Regions from separate parts of the Megasphaera sp. SW808 genome, predicted to be linked through region 2. Evidence: riboswitches for the same ligand, from Rfam matches in the RefSeq annotation. Region 2 holds a riboswitch; each other region holds the start of a gene.
The links. A riboswitch is a leader RNA that binds a small molecule or an ion and turns the genes downstream of it on or off. The one in region 2 is predicted to bind ZMP and ZTP.
Positions count from the first base shown of each region.

Region 1: linked by a shared signal. The riboswitch ahead of E0L13_RS09705 (formate--tetrahydrofolate ligase) and the one ahead of E0L13_RS10250 (OFA family MFS transporter) in region 2 are both predicted to bind ZMP and ZTP.
Region 3: linked by a shared signal. The riboswitch ahead of E0L13_RS03925 (phosphoribosylaminoimidazolecarboxamide formyltransferase) and the one ahead of E0L13_RS10250 (OFA family MFS transporter) in region 2 are both predicted to bind ZMP and ZTP.

Region 1 covers NZ_SJOT01000027.1:21,070-30,819, forward strand. The annotation lists gene hemZ (coproporphyrinogen dehydrogenase HemZ) at 1-310, shown strand, start outside; gene hisS (histidine--tRNA ligase) at 310-1,575, shown strand; gene aspS (aspartate--tRNA ligase) at 1,583-3,376, shown strand; gene E0L13_RS09695 (hypothetical protein) at 3,449-4,264, shown strand; gene E0L13_RS09700 (ISLre2 family transposase) at 4,517-5,896, shown strand; ZMP/ZTP riboswitch at 6,019-6,098, shown strand; gene E0L13_RS09705 (formate--tetrahydrofolate ligase) at 6,148-7,827, shown strand; gene E0L13_RS09710 (cyclodeaminase/cyclohydrolase family protein) at 7,796-8,449, shown strand; gene E0L13_RS09715 (aldo/keto reductase) at 8,506-9,666, opposite strand; gene E0L13_RS09720 (DUF6282 family protein) at 9,684-9,750, opposite strand, start outside.
Region 2 covers NZ_SJOT01000031.1:65-9,814, reverse strand. The annotation lists gene dnaA (chromosomal replication initiator protein DnaA) at 1-149, opposite strand, end outside; gene rpmH (50S ribosomal protein L34) at 857-991, shown strand; gene rnpA (ribonuclease P protein component) at 1,065-1,427, shown strand; gene yidD (membrane protein insertion efficiency factor YidD) at 1,424-1,633, shown strand; gene E0L13_RS10280 (YidC/Oxa1 family membrane protein insertase) at 1,718-2,380, shown strand; gene jag (RNA-binding cell elongation regulator Jag/EloR) at 2,377-3,174, shown strand; gene mnmE (tRNA uridine-5-carboxymethylaminomethyl(34) synthesis GTPase MnmE) at 3,280-4,659, shown strand; gene mnmG (tRNA uridine-5-carboxymethylaminomethyl(34) synthesis enzyme MnmG) at 4,675-6,555, shown strand; gene rsmG (16S rRNA (guanine(527)-N(7))-methyltransferase RsmG) at 6,548-7,258, shown strand; gene E0L13_RS10255 (D-alanyl-D-alanine carboxypeptidase family protein) at 7,295-8,311, shown strand; ZMP/ZTP riboswitch at 8,363-8,447, shown strand; gene E0L13_RS10250 (OFA family MFS transporter) at 8,518-9,750, shown strand, end outside.
Region 3 covers NZ_SJOT01000006.1:86,860-96,609, reverse strand. The annotation lists gene porA (phenylglyoxylate dehydrogenase) at 1-186, opposite strand, end outside; gene E0L13_RS03955 (4Fe-4S dicluster domain-containing protein) at 190-456, opposite strand; gene E0L13_RS03950 (2-oxoacid:acceptor oxidoreductase family protein) at 469-1,005, opposite strand; gene E0L13_RS03945 (IclR family transcriptional regulator) at 1,250-2,020, shown strand; gene E0L13_RS03940 (amino acid permease) at 2,162-3,607, shown strand; gene E0L13_RS03935 (hypothetical protein) at 3,669-4,130, opposite strand; gene E0L13_RS03930 (DUF362 domain-containing protein) at 4,396-5,520, opposite strand; gene E0L13_RS03925 (phosphoribosylaminoimidazolecarboxamide formyltransferase) at 5,644-6,819, opposite strand; ZMP/ZTP riboswitch at 6,881-6,958, opposite strand; gene E0L13_RS03920 (DUF1847 domain-containing protein) at 7,039-7,662, opposite strand; gene E0L13_RS03915 (hypothetical protein) at 7,692-8,039, opposite strand; gene E0L13_RS03910 (MBL fold metallo-hydrolase) at 8,076-8,894, opposite strand; gene E0L13_RS03905 (hypothetical protein) at 8,908-9,732, opposite strand; gene E0L13_RS03900 (PHP domain-containing protein) at 9,742-9,750, opposite strand, start outside.

The DNA.
Region 1 (9,750 bases), on a different contig from region 2:
AACGCTGCAGGAAGGCGGCTACGGGCCGTATTATATGTATCGGCAGACCTATATGGCCGCCAGCTTCGCCAACGTCGGCTATGCCTTGCCGGGAGCGATCAGTCCCTACAACATCGAAATGATGGAAGAACGGGGAACTGTCCTGGCTGCCGGGCCGGGGGGAGCGACGAAATTTGTCCGCAGCGATGGCCACAGTCTGGAAAAACTGTACATGCCTAAGGACATAGACAGATATATAGAGGCTCTGCCGGAAAACATGAGGCAGCGCCGCCGTTTGTGTGCTATCATATATGGAGGAGAGGATTTGTAATGGCAATTACCGCACCCAGAGGTACGCAGGATTTCTTGCCGGAACAAACGGCAGATTGGCAGATTTTAGAGCAAAAAATCCGTCAGATCTGTTCGCTTTACGGGTTCGGCGAAATTCGTACCCCTTTGTTTGAAAGTACCGAATTGTTTTTGCGCGGCATCGGTGAGACGACCGACGTCGTTACGAAAGAAATGTACACCTTCAATGACCGCGGCGGCCGCAGCATGACCTTGCGCCCTGAAAACACGGCGTCCGTCGTCCGCGCGTATTTGGAGCATAAATTATACGGCGACCCGAAGGTTCATAAGTTCTATTACATGGGACCGATGTTCCGTCACGATCGTCCCCAGGCCGGCCGGTACCGCCAGTTTAATCAGTTCGGCATTGAAGAAATCGGCTCGAAGGACCCGGCCGTCGATGCGGAAATCATTGCGATGGCCTTTCAGCTGTTCCGTGAATTGGGACTGAACGATTTAGTCCTTCATCTCAATTCCGTCGGCTGCCCGAAATGCCGTCCCATTTACCGGCAGAAGCTTCTCGATTTCTTCGCCGATAAAAAGGATCAGCTCTGTGACGACTGCAAGGCTCGCTTGGAAAAGAACCCCCTGCGCGTCCTCGACTGCAAGGAAGAAGGCTGCAAGCAGGCCGCCGTCGGCGTTCCCGAACTGACGGACAACCTCTGTGACGACTGCAAGGAACACTTTGCGAAGGTTCAGGAATACCTGACGAAGATCGGTATTCCTTTCGAACTGGACCCGCGCCTTGTCCGCGGCTTGGATTATTATACGAATACGGCCTTTGAGATCATGTACGCTCCCTTAGGGGCTCAGAGCACGGTCTGCGGCGGCGGCCGCTATGACGGCCTCATCGAAGAAGTGGGCGGTCCGGCGACGCCGGGCATCGGCTTTGCCATCGGCATGGAACGGCTGCTTCTGACCTTGAAGGAACAAGGCCTGCTGCCGCCGGTGGAAAAGAAGCGGCCCGTATTCATTGTAGCTCTCGGCGACGCGGCCAAGACGGAAGCCTTCAGCCTCCAGCAGCAGCTCCGGGCTAAGGGTATATATGCCGAAATCGACACGATGGGCCGCAGCATGAAGGGGCAGATGAAATCGGCCAACCGCCTGGAAGCCGATTATACAGTCATTATCGGCGAAGAAGAGCTGGCCGCCGGCCAGGCTCAGGTCCGCGATATGGCTACGAAAGAGCAAGTCAGCGTTCCGATCGACGGAATTGTTGCATATATGGAAACACATAAGAAGGGATGATTCATTCATGGATACAATGGAAGGTTTGCACCGCTCGCAATATTGCGCAGAAGTCAGCGAAGCGGACAATGGCAAAGAAGTAATTCTGTGCGGCTGGGTTGAACGCCGCCGCGACCACGGCGGATTGATTTTCATCGACCTCCGCGACCGTACGGGCATCGTACAGGTCGTAGCCTCGCCGGATTACGAAGAAGTTTCCTTTAAAAAGGCCGAACAGGTCCGTACGGAATACGTTCTGGCCGTCCGCGGCATCGTGCGCATGCGCGATAAGGATACGGTAAACCCGAAGATGAAGACCGGCACGATTGAAATCCGCTGCGAAGAGCTGCGTATTCTCAACTCGTCCAAGACGCCGCCGTTCTACATTGAAGACAACATCGACGTCGACGAAAAGATCCGCTTGAAATATCGGTATCTCGACCTGCGCCGTCCGGAAATGCAGAACAACCTCATCATGCGCCATAAAGTAAAACACGCTATGCGCACGTTCCTGAACGAACACGGCTTCATCGATATTGAAACGCCGGAGCTGTGCAAGAGCACGCCGGAAGGCGCCCGCGACTACCTCGTACCGAGCCGCGTCAACGAAGGCAAGTTCTATGCATTGCCCCAGTCTCCGCAGATTTTCAAGCAGCTGCTCATGATTTCCGGCATGGACCGCTACTATCAGATTGCCCGCTGCTTCCGCGATGAAGACCTGCGCGCCGACCGCCAGCCTGAATTCACTCAGCTGGACATGGAAATGTCCTTCATGGATCAGGAAGAAATCTTGACGCTCGTCGAAGAAATGGTTCACTATATCTTCAAGGAAACGCTGGGCCACGACGTAGAGCTGCCGATTCACCGCATGACCTGGGACTACGCCATGGAAAACTACGGCTCCGATAAGCCGGACCTGCGCTTCGACATGAAATTTACCGATATTACGGATCTCGTCCGCGATACGGAATTCAAGGTATTCCGTTCCGTCGTCGACAACGGCGGCCAGGTCAAGGCCATCAACGTCAAAGGCGATGCCGGCATTCCGCGCCGCGAACTGGACAACCTCGTCGAATACGTATCCCGCTACGGCGCAAAGGGCCTGGCATGGATCTGCTTCATGGAAGACGGCACGCTGAAATCGCAGGTCAAGAAATTCCTCGGCGAAGACACGCTCAAAGCTATCGGCGAAAAGTGCGGCAGCGAAACGGGCGACCTGGTCCTCATGATTGCCGACAAGCCGGCCGTCGTCGCGGCAGCTCTCGGCGAACTGCGTAAGGAAATGGCCCGCCGCATGAACATGATCGACGAAAGCAAATTTGCCTTCACCTGGGTCGTCGATTTCCCCATGTTCGAATACAGCGAAGAAGAAAAACGCTACGTCGCCATGCATCATCCGTTCACGGCTATCCGCGACGAAGATTTGGATAAATTGGAAACCGACCCGGCCCACGTCTATGCCAAGGCGTACGACCTCGTTCTTAACGGCGTCGAACTGGGCGGCGGCTCCCTCCGTATTTACCAGCCTGATTTGCAGCAGCGCGTATTTAAGGCCATTGGCCTTACGCCGGAAGAAGCGGAACAGAAATTCGGCTTCCTGCTCCGGGCCTTCGAATACGGCGCTCCTCCTCACGGAGGCCTGGCCTTCGGCCTGGACCGCATGATCATGCTCATGCTCAAACGCAAGTCCATCCGCGACGTCATCGCCTTCCCGAAGACGCAGAACGCTATCGACCCCATGAGCGAAGCGCCGTCGGAAGTTACGAAAAAACAACTTCACGAGCTTCACATTCAGGTAGAAGAAGAACTCGTCAAGAAATAAAAGTCGCATTACAGAAAAAGGTATCGGCATGGCCGGTACCTTTTTTATCAGATAGAAAGGAAGTTGAGCAACGTGAAACTGCAATATGTAAAAGCAGATCCCAGCGGCAATACGACCCTATTCGTGCTGAGCGACGTCGCGCCGGAACAGCGCAGCTCCTTGGCGGCAAAGCTCCTGAAAGACAAGGGTATCGACGCCGAACAGGTCGCTTATTTATCCATGGCGGAAGGCCAGCCGCTGCGCGTCGACATGATGGGCGGCGAATTCTGCGGCAACGCGTCCCGCTCTGCCGCAGCCTATGCCTTGCAGCTCGCCGGCAGGGATAGCGGCGAATATGCCGTGTCCTGTTCGGGGTGTGAAGGCCTCCTCCAGGCCCAGGCCAAAAAGCGTTCCGACGGAGTCTACGACGCCTATATCGAAATGCCCCTGCCCCTGTCTGTCGAAGCAGTTCTCCTCGACGTAGGCGGCATGCCGAGCCGCTTTTTCCGCGTCGAGCTGCCGGGCATCGTTCATTTCGTCCACTTTGCCTCCGAAGCGGAAATGGAATATAAAGACATGTTTTGGACGGCCTTGCAGGACTATGCGTCGGACGAACAGCTGGACGCATTCGGCCTCGTCCTTTTTGATCCGGCCCATCTGCATATGGTCCCGGCCGTATACGTGACGGCGACGGATACGCTGTATTGGGAACAGAGCTGCGGCTCCGGCTCGGCAGCTGTAGCGGCGGCCTTGGCCTGCGTAGGAAAAAAGGACGTGTCCTGTACGATTCAGCAGCCCGGCGGCGCAATTGCCATTGCCGCGGCCGTAGAAGGCGAAGACAAAGAGCTGTGCAGCATTTTTATCGGCGGCCCCGTATCCTTCGGTGACATGCAGGAAATCGACATATAATCATACATAGTGTTGCATATAAGCCGGTTCTCTGCGAGCCGGCTTCTTTAATAGAATTCTAGCCGATACTGCATCAAGTAACTTTCCCTTTTGGATTTTTGCGGCGCTAAGCTGCATCCAAGGGTGAAGGGGCGTTAGTGTAAAATAATTGTGGGAAAACTTTACTGCACAAAAGTGAAGAACATATAAAAAGAGAAGGAACTTCTTTGGTATAATGAAATCACCACAATCTCACGCAAAGGAGTCCTTCTCATGAACATTATACAACAGATTCTTTCTCTCAGTACAGACTTTTTTAATACAAACATGGAATCGTTAGTAACGGGCCAGGCGTCCCTGACCGACGTGACGCTGGCTGTACAAGAGTTTGTGCAGAACCTGGGGCGGGAGGTGTTGTCGGCAATGTTAGAACAGGCCGATGAAGCCATCTATGAAACGGTGAAGCCGCAGCGTACCTATCAGATCAAAGAAACAGCCCGTCCGCGTACCTTGGTAACCACGTTTGGAGAAATCACCTTTCACCGCCGGTATTACCGACAGAAAGACACGGGCCGCTACACCTATCTGCTGGACGAATGGTGCCAGCTGCCGGCGTACAGCCGGATCGAGGCTTCCTGTCAGGCCCGGATGGCAGACCATGCCAAGGATATGAGTTATGCGAAAGCAGCCCAAGTATCCACTCCGGTCCCGGTAAGCAAACAGAGCGTGCGGAACGTCTTATGCCGGTTGGGGACGATCCCGAATACAGCGGCTCCCCTGCCGGAGCGGAGGCCGAAGGTATCCGAACTGTTCATCGAAGCCGACGAAGACCATGTGGCGATGCAGCAGGGAAACAACCGGCAGCTGCGGCTGGCCTATGTATATGAAGGGAAAGTACCGGAGGGGAGAACCCGGAGAACACTGACTGCAAAGCGAGTATTCACGGGATATGGGATGCCTTGGGACGAAATCAAAGAGTATATCCAAACCGTATACGGCAGCCCGGAGATTACGATTCTGGGAGACGGGGCGGCGTGGATACAGAGCGCGACGGCGTACCTGGAAAAAAGCCGATGCGTCATGGACGGATTTCATGTTGTCAAATACTTGCGGCAGATAGCGGGGACGAAAACGCTCCAACCTCTGTATGACGCCTTGCTGGCCAATGACCGGGAACAATTCTGCCGGGAAGCTGAACAGAAGATACGACACCGTCCGTATCGGAGAAAGGCGATTCGCAAAGGTCAACAATATATCCTGAACCATTGGGAAGGGATTCGGGACTGGCTGCAGAACCGGGAGACATTCGCCAGCAGTACGGAAGGGCATGTTAGTCATATCCTGTCGGCCCGGCTGAGCTCACGTGGAATGGGCTGGAGCAAAGACGGGGCGGAACGGATTGCCCGATTGCGGACGCTGGCAGAAAACGGCGGCGACGTGTGGCGCTATGCCTTAGATTGCCTGACGAAGAAACCCTCCGATACAGTACCAGACCTGAATGAACAGGAATTGACGAGGCAATGCCGACGCCGGCGGCTGCCGTACTGCGTGTATGATGCAGAGCACAGCTGCCGTATGCCGGGGAGCGAAGGCGCATTACACGGAAGATGGATGAAAGATATCCAAAACAGTGGATATCACCATATACATTAGATACTAAAAGGCTGGATTTACATGCCAAGATGTTTCTGTCAAATATATACCCACAACAACTTGACACTGTCTGAAGGGGCAAATGTCATTGACAGTATACGGAGAATTCTTGTATAATAAATCCATAATCATGTGACTGACGGAAGTGGAATCAACCACGGGGAGCATGATTGACGCGAAGCCGACCGTCTGGGCAACCTTTCCAGAAGTGTCGGTATTTTTTTATGCTACGGACAGGAGTGACGCAAATCATGGCACAGGTATTAAGCGATATTGAAATTGCACAGCAGACCACGCTGGAGCCGATCGTAAAGATTGCGGAAAAAGTCGGATTAACTGACGATGATTTGGAATTATATGGTAAATATAAGGCAAAGATTTCCTTTGACGCTATTAAGCGCCTTTCGAAAAACGAAGACGGCAAGCTCGTCCTCGTCACGGCTATTACGCCGACGCCGGCCGGCGAAGGCAAGACGCTGACGACGATCGGCCTCGCCCAGGCGCTGAACTACATGGGTCATAAAGCTGTCGTCGCCCTGCGCGAGCCGTCCCTCGGCCCCGTATTCGGTATTAAAGGCGGCGCTGCCGGCGGCGGTTACTCGCAGGTACTGCCGATGGAAGATATTAACCTCCATTTTACAGGCGACATGCACGCTATTACGGCGGCCAACAATCTTCTGGCCGCTGCTATCGATAACCACGTTCATCAGGGCAACGCCCTGCGCATCGACGTGCGCCGCGTCATCTGGAAGCGCGTCATGGACATGAACGACCGGGCCCTGCGCAACATCGTCGTCGGCATGGGCGGCAAGGTCTGCGGGTTCCCGCGGGAAGACCATTTTATGATTACCGTCGCCTCGGAAATCATGGCGGCGTTGTGCCTGGCCAGCGACCTCATGGACCTGAAGAAGCGCATGGGCGATATCACCGTAGCCTATGACTTGGACGGCAATCTCGTGACGGCCCGCCAGCTCGGCGTCGAAGGTGCTATGGCAATCCTCATGAAGGACGCCATCAAGCCGAACCTCGTCCAGACAATCGAGCACACGCCGGCCCTCGTACATGGCGGCCCCTTTGCCAACATCGCTCACGGCTGCAACTCCGTCGTCGCTACGAAGCTGGCTCTCAAGATGGGCGATATTGCCGTTACGGAAGCCGGTTTCGGCGCAGACCTCGGCGCGGAAAAATTCATGGACATCAAGTGCCGTTTTGCCGGCATCAAACCGAATGCCGTCGTCGTCGTCGCAACGGTTCGGGCTCTTAAAATGCACGGCGGCGTAGACAAGAAGAACTTGCAGGAAGAAAATATCGAAGCCTTGAAGAAGGGCTTCGCCAATTTGGCCAAGCACGTGGAAAATATGCGTACCTACGACGTTCCTGTCGTCGTCGGCATCAATAAATTTGCTACGGATACGGACGCGGAAATCGCGACGCTCCGCCAGCTCTGCGCTGATTACGGCGTCGAAGCAGCCCTCAATAACTGCTGGGCCGAAGGCGGTAAGGGCGGCGTAGAATTGGGAGAAAAGGTACTGAAGCTCATCGCCCAGCCTCAGACGCCGTACAAGCCGCTGTACGACGTAAACGACACCATTGCTCAGAAGATGGAAACGATCGTCAAAAAGATTTACGGCGGCGCAGGCGTCGTCTTTGAAAGCAAAGCGCAGAAACAGGTTGCCGAGCTGGAAAAATTCGGCCTCGACAAGATGCCTCTCTGCGTAGCGAAAACGCAGTATTCCTTGTCCGACGACCCGGCTCTCCTCGGTGCGCCGAAGGACTTCACCGTTACGGTTAAGGACGTGCGCGTCTGCACCGGCGCAGGCTTTATCGTCTGCCAGACCGGCGACATTATGACGATGCCGGGCTTGCCGAAGGTTCCCGCTGCCAACAGAATGGATATCGATGAAAATGGCGTTATCACAGGATTGTTCTAAGCCCGATTTCAGCCGGTTCCAGTCCATGCCCCTTGACGCCCTGCTGGAAGCGACGGCCTCCAAAGAACCCGTTCCCGGCGGCGGCGGCATTGCGGCCATGACGGCAGCCTCGGCGGCGGCTCTCGTCGAAATGGTAGCAAATCTGACTCTTGGTAAGAAAGGATATGAAGACGTTGCCAGGCTGATGGAGTCCATCAAGGAAAAAGCGCAGGCTCTGCGTGCCCGCTATCTGGCCGGTATTGCCGAAGATGCGGAGGCCTTTGACGGCGTGATCCGCGCCGTACGGCTGCCTAAGGATACGCCCAATCGGAAGGACATTGTGCAGCAGGCGTTCAAGGAAGCGGCGGAAATTCCCTTTTCTCTGGGAAAGGATATTTTCGTCCTCGTGCAGCTGGCGGAACAGACCGTGCGCTACGGCAATAAATGGGTCATTACAGACGGCGCCATTGCTGCCATGAATGCCCGCTCCGCTATGCGGTCGGCTTTTTACAGCGTTCGCGTCAATTTGCAGTCTATTACAGACGAGGCGTACGTGCGGAATATGACCGAGGCCATTCAGCGCATCGAGCGCGAGGCGGCCATACTGGAACAGCGTGTAGAACGGGAATACGAAAACAGATAAGAAATGCCCCTGCCATAAAAGCGAAGGCTTTACGGCAGGGGCATTTTGTATTGGCTTTAGTGTGCGACGAGCCGCTGCTGTGATTCAGGATAGCGGTCTCCGACTATAGGAATATCGGCTAAGATGATTTCGAGTTCTGTTATATCTTGGGCGGAAAGAGGCATGGCCGCGGCGCGGAGGTTTTCTTCCAAATGAGAAATCTTCGTCGTACCAGGGATGGGAACGATCCACGGTTCCTTGGCCAGGAGCCAGGACAGGGCGATTTGAGCCGACGTCATGCCGCGGGTTCGGCCGAATTGCTGCAGCGCGTTGACGATGCGCGTGTTGGCCCGCAGGGCGTCCGGCGCGAAGCGAGGCAAGGTCTGTCGATTGTCATTATTCGGGTCGAATTGGGTGTATTCGTTAATAGCGCCGCCTAGGAAGCCGCGGTTTAAGGGGCTGTAAGGGACAAAGCCGATTCCCAGCTCCCGGCACGTATCCAGAACGCCGTTTTCTTCGACGCTGCGGAACATGAGGTGGTATTCGCTTTGAATGGCCGTTAAGGGTTGGACGGAGTGCGCACGGCGGATAACGTCGGGGCTGACCTCGCATAATCCCCAGCAGCGAACCTTGCCGGCCTGCACTAAATCTTGAATTGCGCCGGCCGTTTCTTCAATAGGCGTGTTCCGGTCGAGGCGATGTTGGTAAAAGAGGTCGATGCAGTCGACGCCGAGTCGGCGCAGCGATTCGTCGCAATAGCGTTTTACCGTTTCCGGACGGCTGTCCTGCCGGCCCGTAGCCTTGCCGTCGATAATTTCATGGCCGAATTTCGTGGCGATGACCACCTTGTCCCGATAGGGCTTCAAGGCTTCGCCGGTCAGACGTTCGTTGTTCAGCGGGCCGTAGCGGATGGCCGTGTCGAAAAAGGTTACGCCCCGCTCGGCGGCTTCGCGGATGAGAGATACCTGCATCGCGTGGGGCGGTGCGGCGCTGCGGTTAAAGGTCATGCCCATGACGCCGAATCCCAGTGGCGATACCTTTAGCCGGTAGCGGCCTGAGCCGAGAATGCGCGTGCCGTCTACGGCGGCTGCTCCGCTGTTTTTAGGCGCCGGCGCTGCCGACACAAGGGATGCGGCAGGCGAAACGGCGAAGGCTGCACTGGCAATGGCCGACAGCTTCAAAAAGCTGCGGCGGCTTATGGCGTTGTCAGATGGCGTATGAGTCGTTTTTTTCATCATACAGTCTCCTTTCGATCTTACAATAGCCCTACGAGATGGGCAGGATTTCGTTTAGTCAGCGTGTCGATTGTTTGTTGGGATATG
Region 2 (9,750 bases):
TGCGCCGCCGCCAGTACGAGGACGTCGTTTTCGTAGGACGTCGGGATGAGGGACGAGACGAACCACGTTTCGTAAATCGGTTTTGGCAGAACCTTTTTCAGCTGTTCCAGCATTCCCGCCCATAATGTAGCTAGATCCATTGATTCCATAATAGCAAAGTCCTTCCCGCATAATATTGTGGATATGTGCGTTGCAGCACAATGTGGATAAGTGCGCATTTAGAGGCTGAAAAAAGCGGAAACGCGATAAATATCGAATTTCCGGCCTGATTTTGATTTATCCACACATTGTGAACAACCTGTTGATAACTGAACTTTTTATCCACACATCTGATTACATTGTACAACAAAATCCTCGAAAAATACATAGAAACAGCTGAATTTGTCAAAAAATTCATAATGCCATTCTCTCTCGTCCTCTGTTCATACCGTAAACAGAATCCTTCTTCGCAAGGATAATTGGGGATATGTTTACGGCCATATTGTGGATATAGTGCATAACTCGATTTGAAAGAAGGGAGAAACGCCAGTATATACCTGGGCTTATAGGTATTTTCTACTTGTCCACATTTTGTGAACAACGTGTTGATAACTTGCCATGCTGTCCACAATGCATGTGGAAACATCTTTCCATGAGAATTTCCTCCCTCTGACAGCTTCAGTATAGCAAAGGGCGGCGACACCCTGTGCCGCCATGTACAAACGGTATACGTTCACGACGCTGTCCCTATGACAAATGCGGCATCATCGCCGCGATTCCGGAAAAAACGATTGACAGCCCTATCCTTTTTGAATATAATTATGCTGTTATGGTGTAAGTTCATCTACTGTTGATTGAGACAAAGGAGGTGCCTATCGTGAAACAGACATATCAGCCGAATACGCTGTGGAGAAAAAGAACGCACGGCTTCCGTGAAAGAATGAAAACCAAAGGCGGCCGCATGGTTTTGAAAAGACGCCGTTTGAAAGGCAGAAAGAGACTCTCCGCGTAATTATTACAAGATGAACAGAAAAGTTCCGCTAAGGAATTTTTCTGTTCTTCTGGCATTTTCGGGACAATAACGTATGTATGAGTTAAAAAAAGAAAAAAGGCTGTGCAAAAATCGGGAATATCAGGTTGTGTACCGACGGGGAAAATCCTATGTGAACCGCTTGGCCGTCTTGTACGTCTTGAAGCGGTCGCCTAAGCAGCCGGCCCGCATCGGCTTCGTAACGGGCAAGAAAATCGGCTGCGCCGTAGAGCGGAACCGCTGCCGGCGCCTGATGAAAGAGGTATACCGCCTTCATCAGTTCGAGCTGGCAAACGGCGTCGACTTGGTGCTTATCGGACGCAGCAGCCTGAAATACGCCGGATACGCCCAGGCGGAACGAAGCATCCTGCAGCTGTTCCGACAGGCCGGGATATTGCGAAAGAACGAGATGCCATGAAAAGATGTTTCATCATTCTAATACGGTTTTATCAGCTTTGTATATCACCATTAAAACCGCCGTGCTGCCGGTTTTACCCTACTTGTTCTGCTTACGCTATCGAGGCGCTGCAGAAATACGGCGCTGTGAAGGGGAGTTATTTAGCAGTCAGGCGCATTTTGAGATGCCATCCCTTTCATAAAGGCGGATATGATCCTGTGCCGTAAGTATCAGGCAGATGAAATAGAGGCTGCCTGCTGGTATTTTATCCTTGACTGGAGTTGAGAATATTGGATTTTTTTAGTGGAATAATGGATTTTCTCAGTGGCATCATGACCACGTTTATGGATTATTGCTATGCCTTTACGCAGAGCATCGGATATCCCAGCTACGGTTTGGCCATCATCATCCTGACGCTGGTAATCAAGCTGGCCCTCTCGCCTCTTACGGCCAAGCAGATTCGTTCCATGGAAGGCATGCAGACCCTGCAGCCGAAGATTAAAGAATTACAGCAGAAATATAAAGGCAATCAGAAAAAGCTTCAGGAAGAAATGGCGAAGCTGTACAAGCAGACCGGCGTCAATCCCCTGTCCGGCTGCCTGCCGATCCTGATTCAGATGCCTTTCCTCATCGCGATTTTTTACGCCCTTCGCTCCTACCCTTACGATCCGGCGTACGAAAGCTTTTTATGGCTGCCCAGCTTAGGCGCGGCCGACCCGACGTATATCATGCCGATTTTATCCGCTGCGTCTACCTACGTCATCCAGAAACAGATGTCGGGCACGCAGGTAGCGGCTTCGGAAGCGCAGGAAAAGCAGCAGAAAATCATGCGCGTCATCATGCCGCTGTTTATCGGCTGGATCAGCTTGAGCTTCCCCAGCGGCCTGGTTATTTACTGGTTCCTTTCCAACGTGTTCCAGTGGGCCCAGCAGATGATTATGTTCCGTAATAAGGGAAAGGGTGCAAAAGCATGAGAACCATTGAAGCGACAGGAAAAACGATAGAAGACGCAGTCCGTTCCGGCCTGGTCCGCCTCGGATTGATGGAAGAAGAAGTGACGATCGAAGTACTGGCCGAACCGAAAAGCGGCTTTCTTGGCTTTGGCAGCAAGCCGGCTAAGGTACGCCTGACGGAAAAGGCCAGAAAGACTGCTCCGATTTACGATATTGAAGAAGAAGAGCGGAAAGCCGCACCTCCGGCGGAACCTAAGGCGGCAGAAGCTGCGCAGGCCGAAGCCGTGACGGCGGAAGCGCCGGAAGAACCGGTCGAAGAGCCGGCTGCCGACGAAGCTGAACCGGCAGAGGAAACCTTTACGGCTGAAGAAGCGGCCGCCAAGGCCAAGGCCTTCCTGCAGGACGTGCTGCGCAACATGGGCATCGACGTGATGATCGAAAAGATGATCAAATCCGATAAAATCATCCTTCACCTGCACGGCAAGAACCTGGGCATCCTCATCGGCAAGCACGGCCAGACGCTGGACGCCCTTCAGTATTTGACGAACTTGACGACTAATCAGGGCGAAGAAACGCGCCATTTCATCATGCTGGACGTAGAAAACTACCGCCAGCGCCGAGAAGAAACGCTGAAGCAGCTGGCCGTACGGTTGGCTGGACGGGTTAAACGCAGCGGCGAAAAGGTCGTCCTCGAGCCGATGAACGGCTACGAACGCAAGATTATCCACGTCGCGCTTCAGAACGAAGCCCATGTGCGGACGGAAAGCGAAGGCCAGGACCCGTATCGCCACGTGGTTATTTATTACGAAAAATAAGCTTGAATATGACACGGCAGTGAGTCGGCAGCTATGAGCGGACGAGTCACTGGTACAATAAAAACCGGCGCCGCAGCGCCGGTTTTTTTGAAAGGAGCGTTCACTGTGTACGATACAACCGATACGATAGCCGCCATCGCCACGCCGCTGGGCGAAAGCGGCATCGGCGTCATCCGAATCAGCGGAAGCAAGGCCTACGACGTAGGCGACGCGATTTTTAAGAGCAAATCTTCCCTTCCCTTAGCGCAGCGGCGCGATCGGTCCATACAGTACGGCCTTATCGTCGACGACGACGGCAAAGCGGTGGACGAAGTCATCTTGCTCATCATGAAGGGGCCCCGCTCGTATACGGCGGAGGACGTACTGGAAATACAATGCCATGGCGGCCGCCAGTCCCTGAGCGAAATCTTAGGACTGGTCCTGCGCCACGGCGCGCGGCTGGCCAATCCCGGCGAATTTACCCAGCGGGCCTTTGTCAACGGCCGCCTCGACCTGGCTCAGGCCGAGGCCGTCATGGACGTCATTCAGGCCAAGAGCGCCCAGGGCCTGACCAGCGCCGTCAGCCAGCTTGAAGGCCGCCTGTCCCGGGTCGTCGGCGACATGCGCCTCCACCTGACCGACTTTATCACGCGGCTGGAAGTAACCGTCGATTATCCCGAAGAAGACCTGGAGGACATAGAAGTGCCCGATATTGCCGGCGCTATCCGGGAGATGGAGCGGCGTCTGGACGATATGCTGGCCGAGTCCAAAAGCGGCCGCATGATGCGGGACGGCGTCATGGCGGCCATCGCCGGCACGCCTAACGCCGGAAAGTCGAGCCTGCTCAACCGCTTTTTGGAAACGGAACGGGCCATTGTCACCGACGTGCCGGGTACGACGCGCGACGTCATCGAAGAATGGATTTCCATACAGGGCGTGCCGATCTGCCTTGTCGATACGGCCGGCATCCGCAGCACCGACGATACGGTCGAGCAAATCGGCGTGCGCCGGGCGAAGGAATACATGGATCGGGCCGATATTATCCTCGTCGTCGTCGACCAGTCCCGGCCTTTGCAGGAAGAAGACCGGCAGATTTTGGAAACGGCCAGAGGCAGGCAGGCCCTGATCGTATTGAATAAGGAAGACTTGCAGCCGGCCTTTGAAACGGAAGAACTGCAGTCCTACGGGCTGCCCATCCTTTCGATTTCCGCCAGTACGGGAGCCGGCATGGGAGCATTGAAGGACGCCATGCTGTCGCTGGCCCTGAAGCAGGGGCTGACGGCGGCCCAGAGCGCCCTGCTGGCCAATACGCGCCATATCGAGCTGGTCCGGCAAAGCCGCGAAGCCCTGCAGCGGGCCCTGGACACGATAGAAGCAGGCATGCCCGTCGACTGTGCTATCGTCGATATCCGCGAAGCCTGGGAGCTCCTGGGTTCTATTACGGGCGATACGGTCCACGACGACATCATAGAAGAAATATTCAGCAGATTTTGTTTAGGTAAGTAGAAAAAGGGTGAAATCATGTTTGTAGTCGATACATACGACGTCATCGTCGTCGGCGCAGGCCATGCAGGCTGTGAAGCGGCCCTGGCCAGCGCGCGGTTAGGCGCGCGGACCCTCGTCGCGACGCTTAATTTAGATAATATCGCCCTCATGCCCTGCAATCCCGCCGTAGGCGGCCCCGGCAAGAGCCACCTCGTACGGGAAATTGATGCGCTGGGCGGCGAAATGGGCATCAATACGGATAAGACGTGCATCCAAATGCGCATGCTCAACACGGGCAAGGGGCCGGCCGTCTATTCCCTGCGGGCCCAGTCCGATAAGAAGATGTACCAGATGACCATGACCCAGGTGCTGGAAAATCAGGAACATCTGGACGTCAAGCAGCTCATGATTACAGATATCCAGATGGAAAACGGCGCCGTTACGGGCGTCGTCACGGAAATGGGCGAAGTGTACAAGGCGAAATGCGTCATCCTGGCGACGGGGACCTATTTAAAGGGAAAAATCATTACAGGCGAATGCGTCTATTCCGGCGGCCCCATGGGACAGCGGTCTGCAGAAGACCTGTCTGATTCCCTGCTGGCAGCGGCCATCAAGCTTATGCGCTTTAAGACGGGCACGCCGGCCCGCGTCGACCGCCGCACCTTGCGGACGGAAGAAATGCAGAAGCAGGAAGGCGACGAACAGGGCCACGCCTTTTCCTTTTTGTCCGAACGGAAGAACCGCAACAAGGAATGCTGCTGGCTGACCTTTACCAATGAGGAAACGCACCGCATCATTCGGGAAAACCTCGACAGGGCGCCCATGTGCAACGGCGTCATCCAGGGCGTCGGCCCGCGCTACTGCCCGTCTATCGAATCGAAAATCGTCCGCTTTGCCGATAAGAAGCGACATCAGCTCTTCGTCGAGCCCGAAGGGGAAATGACTGAAGAAATGTACGTCCAAGGGATGAGCACTAGCCTTCCCGTCGACGTGCAGTACGCCTTCCTGCGGACGATTCCCGGCTTGGAAGACGTGCGGATCATGCGCCCCGGCTACGCCATCGAATACGACTGCCTGGACCCGACGCAGCTGACGCCGTCGCTGGAAACGAAGGCCATCAGCGGCCTCTTTTCGGCAGGCCAGTCCAACGGCACCAGCGGCTATGAGGAAGCGGCGGCCCAGGGCCTCATGGCCGGCATCAACGCGGCCCGCAAGGTACAGGGCAAGGAGCCCTTTATCCTCACCCGCTCGGAAGCCTATATCGGCGTCCTCATCGACGATTTGGTCACTAAAGGCACTAACGAGCCGTACCGCATGATGACCAGCCGCTCGGAATACCGCCTCATCTTGCGGCAGGACAACGCCGACCTGCGCCTGACCCAGAAGGGCTACGACATCGGCCTGGTCACGCAGGAACGGTACGACGCCTTTATAGAGAAGAAAGAAGCCGTCGAAGCGGGACTGGAGGCGCTGAAGGCCCTGCCCGTCACGCCGACAAAGGAAAATCAGGAAAAGCTGGCTTCTATTGGCACGGCTCCCGTCCGCACCGGCCTCAAGGCTTACGATTTGCTGCGGCGCAACGAAGTGACCTACCATACTCTGAGCCAGGTATTTCCCCTGCCGCAGCTGGCCGACGACGTATGCGAGGAAATCGAGATCATGGTCAAGTACGAGGGATATATCAACCGCCAGCTGGAACAGGTGGAAAAGATGAACCGCCTGGAAAAGAAGCTGATGCCGGAAGATATCGTATACGCCGACATCGATACCCTGTCGGGCGAAGCGCGGCAGAAGCTGGACGCCATACGGCCCCGCTCCTTAGGGCAGGCCAGCCGCATCTCCGGCGTATCGCCGGCGGATATTACGGCCCTGCTCATCGTGCTGGAACAGCGCCAGCGGGAGGAAAGCCATGTTTAGAGACGAACTCATCGCGGCGGCGAAGGACTTTGGCCTGGCCCTGACGGCAGAGCAAATCGACCGATTCTGCCTGTTTGCAGAGCGCCTGGTCGAGACGAATAAGGTCATGAACCTGACGGCCCTTACGGAGCCGGCCGACGTAGCCGTAAAGCATATGATAGACAGCCTGTCGTGCTATGACGCGGAGTGGTTTCCCGAAGGGGCCTCCGTCCTGGATCTCGGCACGGGAGCCGGCTTTCCCGGCCTGCCCCTGCTCATCTACCGGCCCGATTTGAAGGTGACCTTTTTCGATTCCCTGCAGAAGCGGCTGACGTTTTTACAGGGCGTGACGGCAGAGCTGGGCTTGCCGGCTTCCTTCCTGCACGGCCGGGCCGAGGAAATGGCCCACAAAGAGGAATACAGGGAACGCTTCGATATCGTGACCAGCCGGGCTGTAGCCCGCCTGCAGATATTGGCCGAATGGGCCCTTCCCTATACGGCTCGCCAAGGCATATTTATCTCCTTAAAAGGCGCCCAGTACGAGGAAGAGCTGGCCGAAGCCCAAAAGGCCCTGTCCATCCTCGGCGGCGCGGTGGCGGAAGTCCGCCCCGTCCATTTGCCGGGGCTGGATGACAAGCGGGCCGTCCTGTATATCAAAAAGACGAAGAAATGTCCGGCCAAATACCCGCGCAAGCCGAAAATGGCCGCTAAAAATCCGTTGTAATCATCTATAAGTTTATGCTCAAGGGAGGCATGTATCATGTCTTTAAAGAAAACAATCTTAGCTGCGCTGACTGCCTGCGTAGCCCTATCTTCCATAGCCTTCGCCGAAAATCCGGAATCGCCGGCAGTAGCGGCTCAGGCCGCCTACGTCATGGACGCCGATACGGGCGACGAGCTGTACGCCAAACAGCCTGACCTGAGAGGATATCCCGGCAGTACGACGAAGATGATGACCTGTATCGTCGCCTTGGAAAACGGACAAGGCATCATGGATAAGACGATTCGCATTACCGATAAGGCCCTGAGCGTCGAAAGCGATGCCTCTGTCCTCGGCCTGCAGCAGGGCGACCAGATTACCCTGCGCAACGCCCTGACGGGCATGATGCTCGTGTCGGGCTGCGATGCCGCCGTGGCCATTGCGGAAACGGTTGAGCCGACGGAAGATGCCTTCGTCGCAAAAATGAACGCGAAGGCGGCGGCTCTCGGTGCGACCCATACGCATTTCGTCAATCCCCACGGCCTTCCCGACGCCAATCACTATTCGACGGCCCGGGATCTGGCCAAAATTGGGGCTTACGGCATGAAGCTGCCGGCCTTCCGGGATATGGTCAAGCGCAGTACCTTTGACATGCCCTACGTCGACGGCAGCTATAAGCATTGCGTTTCGACGAACGAATTCCTGACTAGCGGGTTCCCCGGAGCAAACGGCATTAAAACCGGCACGACGAATGCCGGCGGGCCGTGCCTCGTCGTTTCGGCGACTCAGAACGGGCGGACGGTCATCGCGGCTATCATGAATTCGGAGGACCGCTACGGCGATGCCCAGGCCCTGATGAAATACGGCTTTTCCGTATTGAAGCCCCTGGAAAACGTCTACATCATCCGCAAGGCCCCGGCAGGTCAGACGCTGACCGAATTGGGCCGGCAGCAGATGGAGCAGGCCAAGGCTGCGGCGGACGCCAAGGCTAAGAGTAAAGCCGCGCAGGAAACAGCTTACGGAACGGACGCCGATACGGCCGACATGGCTGCGGCAGCTGTGAAAAAATCTGCATAATTCTTGACAGGTATGCTCTAAATCCGTATAATCATATCATAACAACGTACCTATACAGTGCAGGACTGACGGAATGAAGTGGAATAACCACGTGGACTGCACGGTGACATACACGCCGACCGTCTGGGCAAGAGTACATCTATTCTTTGTCCAGCCGGCCGGCTTTTTGTATTGCCGCGGCGGGACAAGTCAAAGGAGACGATATCATGAAGAGAAATCGCTGGCTCATTGCCCTGTCCGCCATGGGAATTCATATCTGCATCGGCAGCGTCTACGCCTGGAGCGTCTTGACCAAACCCATTATGGAATCGATGGGCTTTACGCTCCAGCAGACGACGTGGACCTTTTCGCTGGCTATCTTGTTTTTAGGTTTGTCTGCCGGATGCCTGGGAAGCTTCGTCCAAAAGGCCGGCCCCCGCAAGTCGGGCCTCGTGTCGACTTTATTTTTCATTTCGGCTATGTTCGGCACGGCGGCGGCCATGGAGTTCCGCAGCCTGCCGATGCTGTATCTGTTTTACGGCGTCATCGGCGGCATCGGCCTGGGGACGGGATATATTACGCCTGTCTCGACCCTGGTCAAATGGTTTCCCGACAACCGCGGCTTTGCCACAGGCCTGGCCATCATGGGCTTCGGCTTTGCCAGCATGATCGCCGGTCCGGCGATGCAGCTTCTCGTCGCTAATTTTGGCCTGGCGACGAACTTCCTCATCTTGGGCGCGGTGTATCTCGTCGTCATGACAGCCTCGTCCCTGTACTTAGCGCCGCCGAAGGACGACGAAATACCCCGTCCCGATACAGAGCTGGCGAAGCCATCCGGCCCGGTCTATGCCGATGCCATGCCGCAGTTTTCCCTGAAAGAGGCCATGAAGACCTGGCAGCTCTATACGATTTGGTGGCTCTTTTTCGTCAATATCACCTGCGGCATCGCCCTCCTGGCCGTCGCCTCGCCGATGGCCCAGGAAGTCGTCGGCATGTCGCCCATGGCTGCCGCGTCCATGGTCGGCCTCATCGGCTTTTTGAACGGCGCCGGCCGCATCGCCTGGGCGACCGTATCGGATTATATCGGCCGGGCTAATACGTACGTCCTCTTCTTCTTCATCGAGGCCCTGGCCTTCTTCAAGCTGTCGACGGAAACGAACGCTTTCAGCTTTCAAATCGTCGTGCTGCTCATCATTACCTGCTACGGCGGCGGTTTTTCCTGTATGCCGGCCTACCTCAGCGACCTGTTCGGCACCAAGGCCCTGAGCGCTATCCACGGCCGCATCCTTACCGCCTGGGGCGCCGCCGGCGTGGCCGGTCCCCTGCTCCTGTCGTGGATCAAGGAGACGACCAACAGCTACTCCATTACCCTGCAGGTCTTCTCGGCCCTCTTCGTCACGTCCCTGCTGGTCATGGCCGTCCTGAAATACAAGACGCGCCACGGCATTGCCGGTCAGGAA
Region 3 (9,750 bases), on a different contig from region 2:
GGCCGAATGCTCGCTCTCTACCTGAATCATTTCCGAGTCCAGCCGGCCGTCGTATATCATATCAGCTAAATGTTCTACGACCTTGGACTGCGGCGTAATCGGGTACGCCGCTATTAAATCGGGACGGCACAAAGCCGCCGCTTCCGCCGCCGCGTCGTTTCCCGTCAATACTACTTTTCTGCTCATCGTCTAAATTCCTCCTTCCGGCGCCATATCAATCGCTTTGCGCGGGCATTCCTGAGCGCAGATGCCGCAGCCCTTGCAGTAATCGTAGGTAATTTCGTACGTATTATCTTCACGGCCGACGATGGCGTTCACCGGACAGTACGTCAGGCACATGCCGCATTCTACGCATTTTTCCTTGTCCATAACCGGGCGGAATACGCGCCACGACGCCGTATCCAAAATATACATCCCCGTATCGCCGACCGGCGTAATATGAAGACGTTCGCTCATACTCTCTCCCCCTTACTTGTATTCCGCAGCGCTGTCGTAAGCCCGGACAGCTGCTTCCTTATTCTCTGCGCCAAAGGTATGCTCAATCTTATCCAACAGCGTATCCTTATCCACCAAGCCTGTCGCCTTGGCAAAAGCGCCGAGCATGGCCGTATTCGGCATGTTGCGGCCTAACAGGCCTTCCGAAATTCCCGCGGCGTCGACGAGCCATACGCTGCCGGCCTGAGGCGGAAGGGGCAGCTCTTCCCGTGTTTTAGTCGTATTGAGAATCACCATACCGCCTGCTTTCAAGCCGTCGAAGGTCTCCGGCGCCGACACGAGGGAATCGTCAAATATAATCAAGATATCCGGCTCATAGACCTGCATACGGCGGCGGATCGGTTCGTGAGACAACCGCAGATACCCAAATACAGGCGATCCCTTCCGTTCTACACCGAAAAAGGGAATCGCCTGTCCGTATAGTCCTTCGGCTACGGCCGCTTCCACGACGAGCTGCGACGCCTTAACCACACCCTGGCCGCCGCGGCCCTGCAAACGAATTTCCTTCATAGTTTCATCTCCTTTTTTTATTCATATAAAGATACTTTTGTTTCTCTATATGAAATTTATATTTCTATGTTAGAATGTTTAAATCAATATGTCAATGAAAAATATGATGCATGAGAAAGCGATATTTTCCGCCTCTTTATGATGTGCCCGCGTCATATCTATAGGTCTCTTACGGTGAGTATGCTATAATAAAAATGATTTATACATTGTACACAAAAAACTAACCCCGCAAAGGATACTGTATATGAAAGAAGACGCCTCGAATAAAGAAAAATATATACTCACCTCTGTAGACAATACGCTGTCTCTCCTAAATCTCTTCTTCGACTATGAAGAACTCAGCGTAAACGACGCGGCCAAGCTGCTGGGCCTCAGCCGCAGCACAGTGTTCCGTTTCATGGTCACCTTGGAAAACCGCGGCTTTTTATCGAAGACCGACCACGCCACCTATCGTCTGGGCCTCAACATGTTTTCCCTAGGCATGCTGGCCTATAACCGCATGGAGCTGGCAGCCCTCATCCATCCCTACCTGCAGGACATCGCCCGGCAGACGGGAGAAACGAGTCATTTAGGCATCGTCGACGACGGCATTCACATCATGTTCATCGACCGCGCCTTAGGCACGTCGCAGCTGAAAATGGAAACGGCCCTGGGCTATCGTCAGCTCGCTCACCACACGGCATCGGGCAAGGCGATTTTAGGATTTCAGTCCGACCAGGTCATACGAGAATATATAAAAAGAGTCAGCTTCCAAAAGCTGACCCCTGCGTCTCTCGGCGATGCCGGCGAGCTCCTCCACCTTCTCGACCAGGTAAAAAGAGAGGGCTACGCCTGCGACAACGAAGAAAGCGAACTCGGCCTGACCTGTTTTGCCGTCCCTATCGTCGACGCAACAGGACGAGCTGTCGCCTCCATCAGCATTTCCGGCCCGACGACGCGCATGAAAACGCATAAAAAATCGCATATTGTCCTGTTGAAACATACGGTTGACGAATTGTCCAGGACATTGCGTTAAATGCCTGCTCCAGCGTATTTTATTTTCAAATTTGGTATAAACCCTGATGAAACCTTTAATTGTCAACAAGAAAAACATTCGCTATAATATACAGGTAAGTTTTTTTTACTATAGTAATACTATAAAAAAGGTTGTGATTGAATGAAAGAAGAACAACAACAGCTGCGCCGTAGCTTAAAAGCCCGCCATCTGAACATGATCGCCATCGGCGGCGCTATCGGCACAGGCCTGTTTGTCGCCGGCGGCGAGACCGTCAGCACAGCCGGTCCGGGCGGTGCCCTCGTTGCCTATTCCCTCATCGGCGTCATGGTATATTTCCTTATGACCAGCTTAGGGGAAATGGCAGCGTACCTGCCGGTCAGCGGCTCATTTGAAACGTATGCCAACCGCTACGTCGATAAATCCCTAGGCTTCGCCTTGGGCTGGAACTATTGGTTCAACTGGGCTATTACCGTCGCAGCCGAACTGGTTGCCGGCGCCCTGATCATGAAATACTGGTTCCCCGACGTGCCGGCTGCCGTATGGAGCGGTATTTTCCTGCTTATCTTATTTATCCTCAATTATTTGTCGACCCGCTCGTACGGTGAAAGCGAATTTATCTTTGCTGGTATCAAAGTTCTGACAGTATTAATTTTCCTCTGCGCCGGCGCCTTCCTCATTCTGGGACTCGGGCCCGAGCCGTCGCCGGGATTCGTAAACTGGACGGTCGGCGATGCGCCCTTCGTCGGCGGATTTACCGCCATGCTGAGCATCTTCATGGTTGCCGGCTTCTCCTTCCAGGGAACGGAAATGATCGGTATCGCTGCCGGCGAAAGTGAAAATCCGGAAAAAAACGTTCCCCGTGCCGTTCACTCTATTTTCTGGCGTATTTTGTTATTCTATTTAGGAGCCTTCGTCGTCATTGGGTTCCTCATTCCCTATACGGACCCGAATCTTCTCAATTCGAGCGTAGAAAATATTTCTATCAGCCCCTTTACGCTGGTATTTGAACGCTTCGGCCTGGCTGCCGCCGCCTCGATTATGAACGCTGTTATTTTAACAGCCGTATTATCTGCCGGCAACTCCGGCCTGTACGTCTCGACGCGTATGCTCTACGCCATGGCCCAGACCGGCCAGGCACCAAAATGTTTCCTCAAGCTGAATAAGCGCGGCGTTCCGTCGTATGCGCTGTTCGCAACGGTTATCTTTGGCCTGGCAGCCTTCCTTACGTCGCTCATCGGCGAAGGCAAGGCCTACGACTGGCTCGTCAACATCAGCGGCATGGCCGGCTTTATCACCTGGATCGGCATCGCTATTTGCCATTACCGCTTCCGCCGCGCCTACGTGGCCCAAGGCAAGGATTTAAAGGAATTGCCCTACAGAGCAACCTTCTTCCCCTTCGGCCCCCTGCTGGCCCTGCTCATGTGCATCATCGTTACGGCCGGTCAGAACTACTCGGCCTTTACGGGAGCAGAAATTGACTGGTACGGCGCCAGTGTCGCCTACATCGGCATTCCCGTCTTCCTCGCCGTATACCTGTATCACAAGGTAAAACACCATACGAATATTATTCCGCTGGACGAAGTAGACTTGTCCCGCCATAAATAAGACAAACAAAAAGAAGGCACGCGAACGTTATATATGATTCGCGTGCCTTCTTTTTGATTTCCTACAGCATCTGTCCGGCATGTACATCGCCACCTGCATGAGCTGCAGCCATCTTAGCTCTCTTCTCCGCGTTGTGCTTGCCGAACCAGTGGATGCGGCATTCGCGGCTGCAGAAAATCCGCCGCCGGTCCAGCGGGTCCGTAACGAGGACATGCTTTCCGCATTCCCGACAGGAAAACTTGCGGTATACCGTGACGGCCTTTACTTTCTTCGAATGTTTCCAGTACAGCTTTTCGCAATGCTGGGAGCAAAACTTCATCCTGCCGTCCGAATGATCCCGTACTCTGACGATGGTACCGCATTTCAGACAGCGGAATTCACGAATTACCGGAGCCGTAGCCGGAGCGGCGGCCCGGATATCGTTGACGCCATGACGGTTGGCATACCGCCGGCATTCGGCGCTGCAGTATTTCTGAATAGATCGCCGCGGCGTAAATTCTTTCCCGCAAATTACACAATTCATCGCTTCACTTCCTCGCTCTCTCGTCATACGCCGTCGGCGACATGCCGCATCGTCAACTACCAGCGTACGTTTTAATATATTTATAATTTACATTAATGGTTTCATAATATTTTTTAATATATAACTACATTATATAGAGAGTGCCCGGAAAAATCAATTGGTTTTGATAAAATAAATACAAATTCTTCAAAAGCCGTTTTTTTCATTATAAACGAAAAGCCCCGCCTGTACAAATGCAGGCGGGGCCTTCCGCATAGGCTTCGGCTTATTTTACCGTAATTAATTCGTAGTCTCTTACGCCAAGGCCGATTTTTTCAGCATGGCGCAGCGTAGCTTCCCAGTTGATATCCGGATGAACGTCGAGGAAATGGTCGTGGTGGCATTCCCAATCGGGTTTCGCCAGATTATCGGACAGCTGGCTGTTCGGCAGCGGCGTGGCCTTTAAGCAGGCGTCGACGCAGGCCTGGTCGAGGGCAACCGGGTCGAAGGAAGCGAACATGCCAATATTCGGCAATACGGGCGCATCGTTTTCACCATGGCAGTCGCAGTTCGGCGAAATGTCCATGACCAGGTTGATATGGAAGCACGGACGGTCCTGGCAGACGGCCTGAGCATATTCAGCCATCTTGTAATCCAGTTTTTCGCTGGCGTCCCACTGCACCGTGTGAATGGCGTCGAAGGCGCAGGCGCCGATGCAGCGGCCGCAGCCCTTGCACAAATCTTCGTGAATATGGGCGATGTTGTCTTCGTATGTAATCGCGTTGGAACCGCATTCGGATGCGCAGCGGCGGCAGCCTTTGCACTTCTTGGCCTTGACAGCCGGCTTGCCCGACGAATGCTGTTCCATCTTACCGGCGCGGCTGCCGCAGCCCATGCCGATGTTTTTAACGGCGCCGCCGAAGCCGGTCATTTCATGGCCTTTAAAGTGAGCCAGGCTGATAAATACGTCGGCGTCCATAATAGCCCGGCCAATCTTGGCGTTCTGTACGTATTCGCCGTTTTTAACGGGAATTTCCACTTCGTCCGTGCCGCGCAGGCCGTCGCCGATGATGATCTGACAGCCCGTCGTAATCGTGTTGTAGCCGTTCAGGTTGGCACAGTCCAAATGTTCCAGGGCGTGCTTGCGGCTGCCGGGATACAATGTATTGCAGTCCGTCAGGAAGGGCTTACCGCCTAATTCTTTAACCAAGTCGGCGACGGCTTTAACGTACTGCGGGCGAATCGATGCCAGACAGCCTAATTCGCCAAAATGCATTTTGATGGCGACGAATTTTCCTTCGAAGTCGATCGTTTCGATGCCGGCTTTCTTGCACAGCTTCTGCAGCTTCATCAGATTATTTGTACCTACTTTACAGCGAAAATCCGTAAAATATACTTTTGCTTTTTCCATAACCTACCTCCCGATAAACTCATTCTCATAAACATCTTCATTGTATCACATGAAGTACGCTCTAAGTCAAGGAGAAGAAAATTATAAAATAAGCGTCCCCTAAGGGGACGCTCTTTTCATATCTTAGTGGTGGAACAACCGCAAGCCGGTCATTGCCATAGCAATATTGTATTTGTCACATGTTTCGATGACATTGTCGTCGCGGATAGAGCCGCCGGCCTGAGCGATGTAATCGACGCCGCTGCGGTGGGCCCGTTCTACGTTATCACCAAAGGGAAAGAAAGCGTCGCTGCCTAGCGCTACGCCGTGGAGCTGACCGATCCAGGCTTTCTTTTCTTCTCTCGTAAGGGGTTCCGGCTTCTGAGTAAACAGATTCTGCCATACACCGTCGGCCAGTACGTCTTCGTAGTCATCGGAAATATAGACGTCGATAGCGTTGTCGCGATCCGGGCGGCGCATGTCATCGCGGAACGGCAGGGCCAATACCTTCGGATTCTGGCGAAGCCACCAGATATCGGCCTTATTGCCGGCCAGGCGCGTGCAGTGAACGCGGGACTGCTGGCCTGCGCCGACGCCGATGGTCATGCCGTCCTTGACGTAGCAGACCGAGTTGGACTGCGTATATTTCAGGGTAATCAGCGCTACGAGCAAATCGCGCTGCGCCGCTTCGGGGATGTCTTTATTTTTCGTCGGGCGGTTCTGGAACAAGTCGGCCGTAATCTTGGCGTTATTGCGTTCCTGTTCAAAGGTAATGCCGTATACGTCCTTCGATTCGACAGGCTGAGGAACGTAATCGGGGTCGATCTTCAGCACGCAGTAGTTGCCCTTTTTCTTCGTCTTGAGAATAGCCAGGGCTTCGTCCGTATATCCCGGAGCCACGACGCCGTCGGATACTTCCCGTTTCAACAGCGTCGCCGTTTCAGCGTCGCAAATATCCGACAAGGCGACGAAATCGCCGTAGGAGCTCATGCGGTCTGCGCCGCGGGCGCAGGCATAGGCCGAAGCAAGGGGAGATAATTTCAAATCGTCTACATAATAGATTTTTTTCAGCGTATCGCTCATGTCGGTCGCAACGGCGGCACCAGCCGGGCTGACATGCTTAAAGGACGCCGCGGCGGGAAGGCCTGTCGCCTCTTTCAATTCCTTGACCAGCTGATAGCTGTTGAAGGCGTCGAGCAGATTGATGTAGCCCGGACGGCCGTTCATGACTTCAAAGGGCAGTTCGCTGCCGTCTTTCATGTATACTCTTGCCGATGATTGATTCGGATTGCAGCCGTATTTCAATTGCAATTCTTTCATTAGTATTACCTCCTGAAAATAAGAAATTTCCTGGCAAAAATAAAAATACCGACACTTCTGGAACCTTCGCCCAGACGGTCGGCTGTAATGAACCATGCTCCCCGTGGTAGCTCCACTTCCGTCAGTCACATGCTTCTGTTTCATTATACAAGGCGCAGCCGCCCTGTGTCAATGGGAAACAGACAAGGGCGGCGCCTTTTAGCGATATGCTCGCTCAACTTATAATTTCGTCTTATAATACGACTGGCTGGTATACAGTGCCGCCACAGGATTATGGCCCGTTACGCGGTCCTTGACAACCAGCGTCGTCGTCAAGGCCTCGGAATATTTGTAAAATAAGCTGTCGTGGCCGACGCACAAGCCCATGACGATGTTCATATCCGTATGCTCGGCATTGAGCATCTTGGCCTGGAGGATGGGATTGCAGGCGTTGACGCCGACGGCGTTGCATTTTTCGTCAATTCCCAGCTCTGCCTTGGGAACGGCGCCGGCCTTGCAGGCCATGCCGAAGACTTCAAAGCCGTGCTTGCGCAGAATCCCTGCCAGCATCCGCGTTTCCTGTATCAGGCCGACACAAGTCGCAATGCCGATTTTATGGAAATTCATGCGTTTGGCAAATTCAATAGTCTCCTGGACGCGGCACCACTTTAAATAGCCGTCGCATTCGACGCCAGCCGCCGTCTGCATGACCTGCTGATTGTCGTCCTGCTCATACAGTGCTAGGGCTTCTCGTTTCACGTCTTCATCCATGTGCGTCGTCACGCAGAAATCGGGATATTCCTTGTTCATGACGTTGCAGTTCACTACGCCGCAGTCGGCGCAGGAAAGGGTTCGTTCTGCCATTGTCTTCACAACCTTTCCGTTTACTATAACTATTTCATAATCAAATATAACAGCATTCCGTTGAGGCACACCCAGGGAATCCAGGCGATAATCCCCATAAAATGCATGAAGCCCCTTCCCTTGCCGCCTTTATAAGCCAAGCCGGCCGCAAGGATGCCGACAAACAGGCTGACCAGATAATAGACGGCGCTCCACTCCACAGTATAAAAGAGAAAGGCCAGAAACGCCGGTGTGCCGACGCTGCGCGCTATAGAACTGATGCGCAGCATAATCGGGTTTTGCAGCGCATAGGCCGGGTCCGCGCTGAGTTTGCAGTATTTATAATTCCAAAAATATAATAAGCCCGTTACCAATCCGCAAAGTATAAGCTGTATCATCGAACGACTCCTTTATATAATCCATCAGTCTGCGCTTCAGCGGCTGAGCGCGATCCGCTCCATATCTTCGGGGACGTACACGGCGCCGCCGTAATAGGCCTTCGCTTCTTCCGTATACAGCCCCTTCCGGCTGCTGCCGGTCTTTTCTTCCGTGTGGTACAGCACCAAACGCGCCGCGCCGAGAGAAGCCGCCGTTTCCGCCGCGTCCTTTACCGTGCTGTGGTTCTTCTCATAGGGCCGGAACAGATCTCTATGCTCGTATAAGCAAAAGGCCTCGGCCAGCAGCCAATCCGTTCCTTCGGCGTACTGCCGGCAGCGCTCGTTATACGGCTCGTCGCCCAGACAGGTCAGCCTCATGCCGTCGGGGAAGGTCAATAGATATCCGAATTGCTTGGCCTTGGTCGAGCAGATATCAAAGGCCGTAAGGGACAGGCCGAGAAACTCCACCGTGTCGCCGTCTTTCAATTCGTGAATGCAGATGTTCTTGCCAATACAGGCAAAATCCTTCTTTTTAAACATCATTTCCGCCATAGACAGCAGCATTTGCTTCACCACGTCGTGACAATAAATGTGGAACTGCCCGTCGTATGCTCCGGATCCCATCAGCGAAGCGATCTTGCGCATGACCCAGAGGACGCCCATGATATGGTCCGTATGGCCGTGGGTTACAAACATATAATGCAAATCCGTATAAGCGACGCCGCCGTCTTCCAAGCGCTTGAAAATGCCGTTTCCGCCGCCGGCGTCGGTTAAAAACCATTGTCCCTCAGCCGTACGGACGGCAAAGCACGTGTTATACCGGCGCACAGCCATCGCATTTCCCGTTCCCAACATCAATAATTCTGTACCTGACACGCTATCTCCCCTTCTATCGCAGTACGACGCCGCGAACTGTAATTTTCAAAATCTCAAAGGACATGCCCGTCGTATATTCTATATCCTGCTGCAGTCCCTTTTTGATGGTGCTCATGAGTTTTTTCAGATTTTCGCCGTAATATACCGTTACGACTAAAAATACGGCCAGCCCGTTCCCTTCCGACTCGCGGTTTTTATCGATCCGCAGGCGGTTGACCTTTGCCAATCCGCCTATCTGCCGCAGGCGGTGGATAATCAGATGCTCCAGCATTTCGTTGGAAAAGGTCAATTTCCCGTAATAGCTGAAAACGGGACGCACAACAGAATGCTCGAAATCCGGAGCCTTTTGATTCCGCCGGGTCAGCAGGGAGTGGATGGGCGCCAGCAAATACCCGCGGAAGCGCGGCTTGAGCTCCATCGTCGGCACGGGAATGATGTGCTTTCCCTCGTTGATGCGAATCGTCCGGGCCTTTTCAATTTCGACAGGACACGACACGTCTTCGATGCGAATGTACGAGTCCGCTTCGGGCAGCCCCAAGGCCTCGCAGATGCGGTGTATCATGTGCTTCGACGTACCTAAAATAAGGAGCTGATCCGGCTGCAGCTCGTCCAAGGCGTCTTTTACGCTTTGAGCATGCTTCTTCTGCAGAAAAATCGCCCGGCGGACGGCTTTCATGCGGTTCGTTTCTTCCTTAGCCGAGCGGCCGGCGACGATGCGGTTTTGATAAATCAGCAGGCCGTCGTCAATGATGCAGGAAATATGATGGTCGTACGCCACGTCCAGGGCGTGATGACTTTTTCCCGTACCGCTGGCTCCGATAAATCCGATGACTTTCATAGCGTTCACCTATTTCTT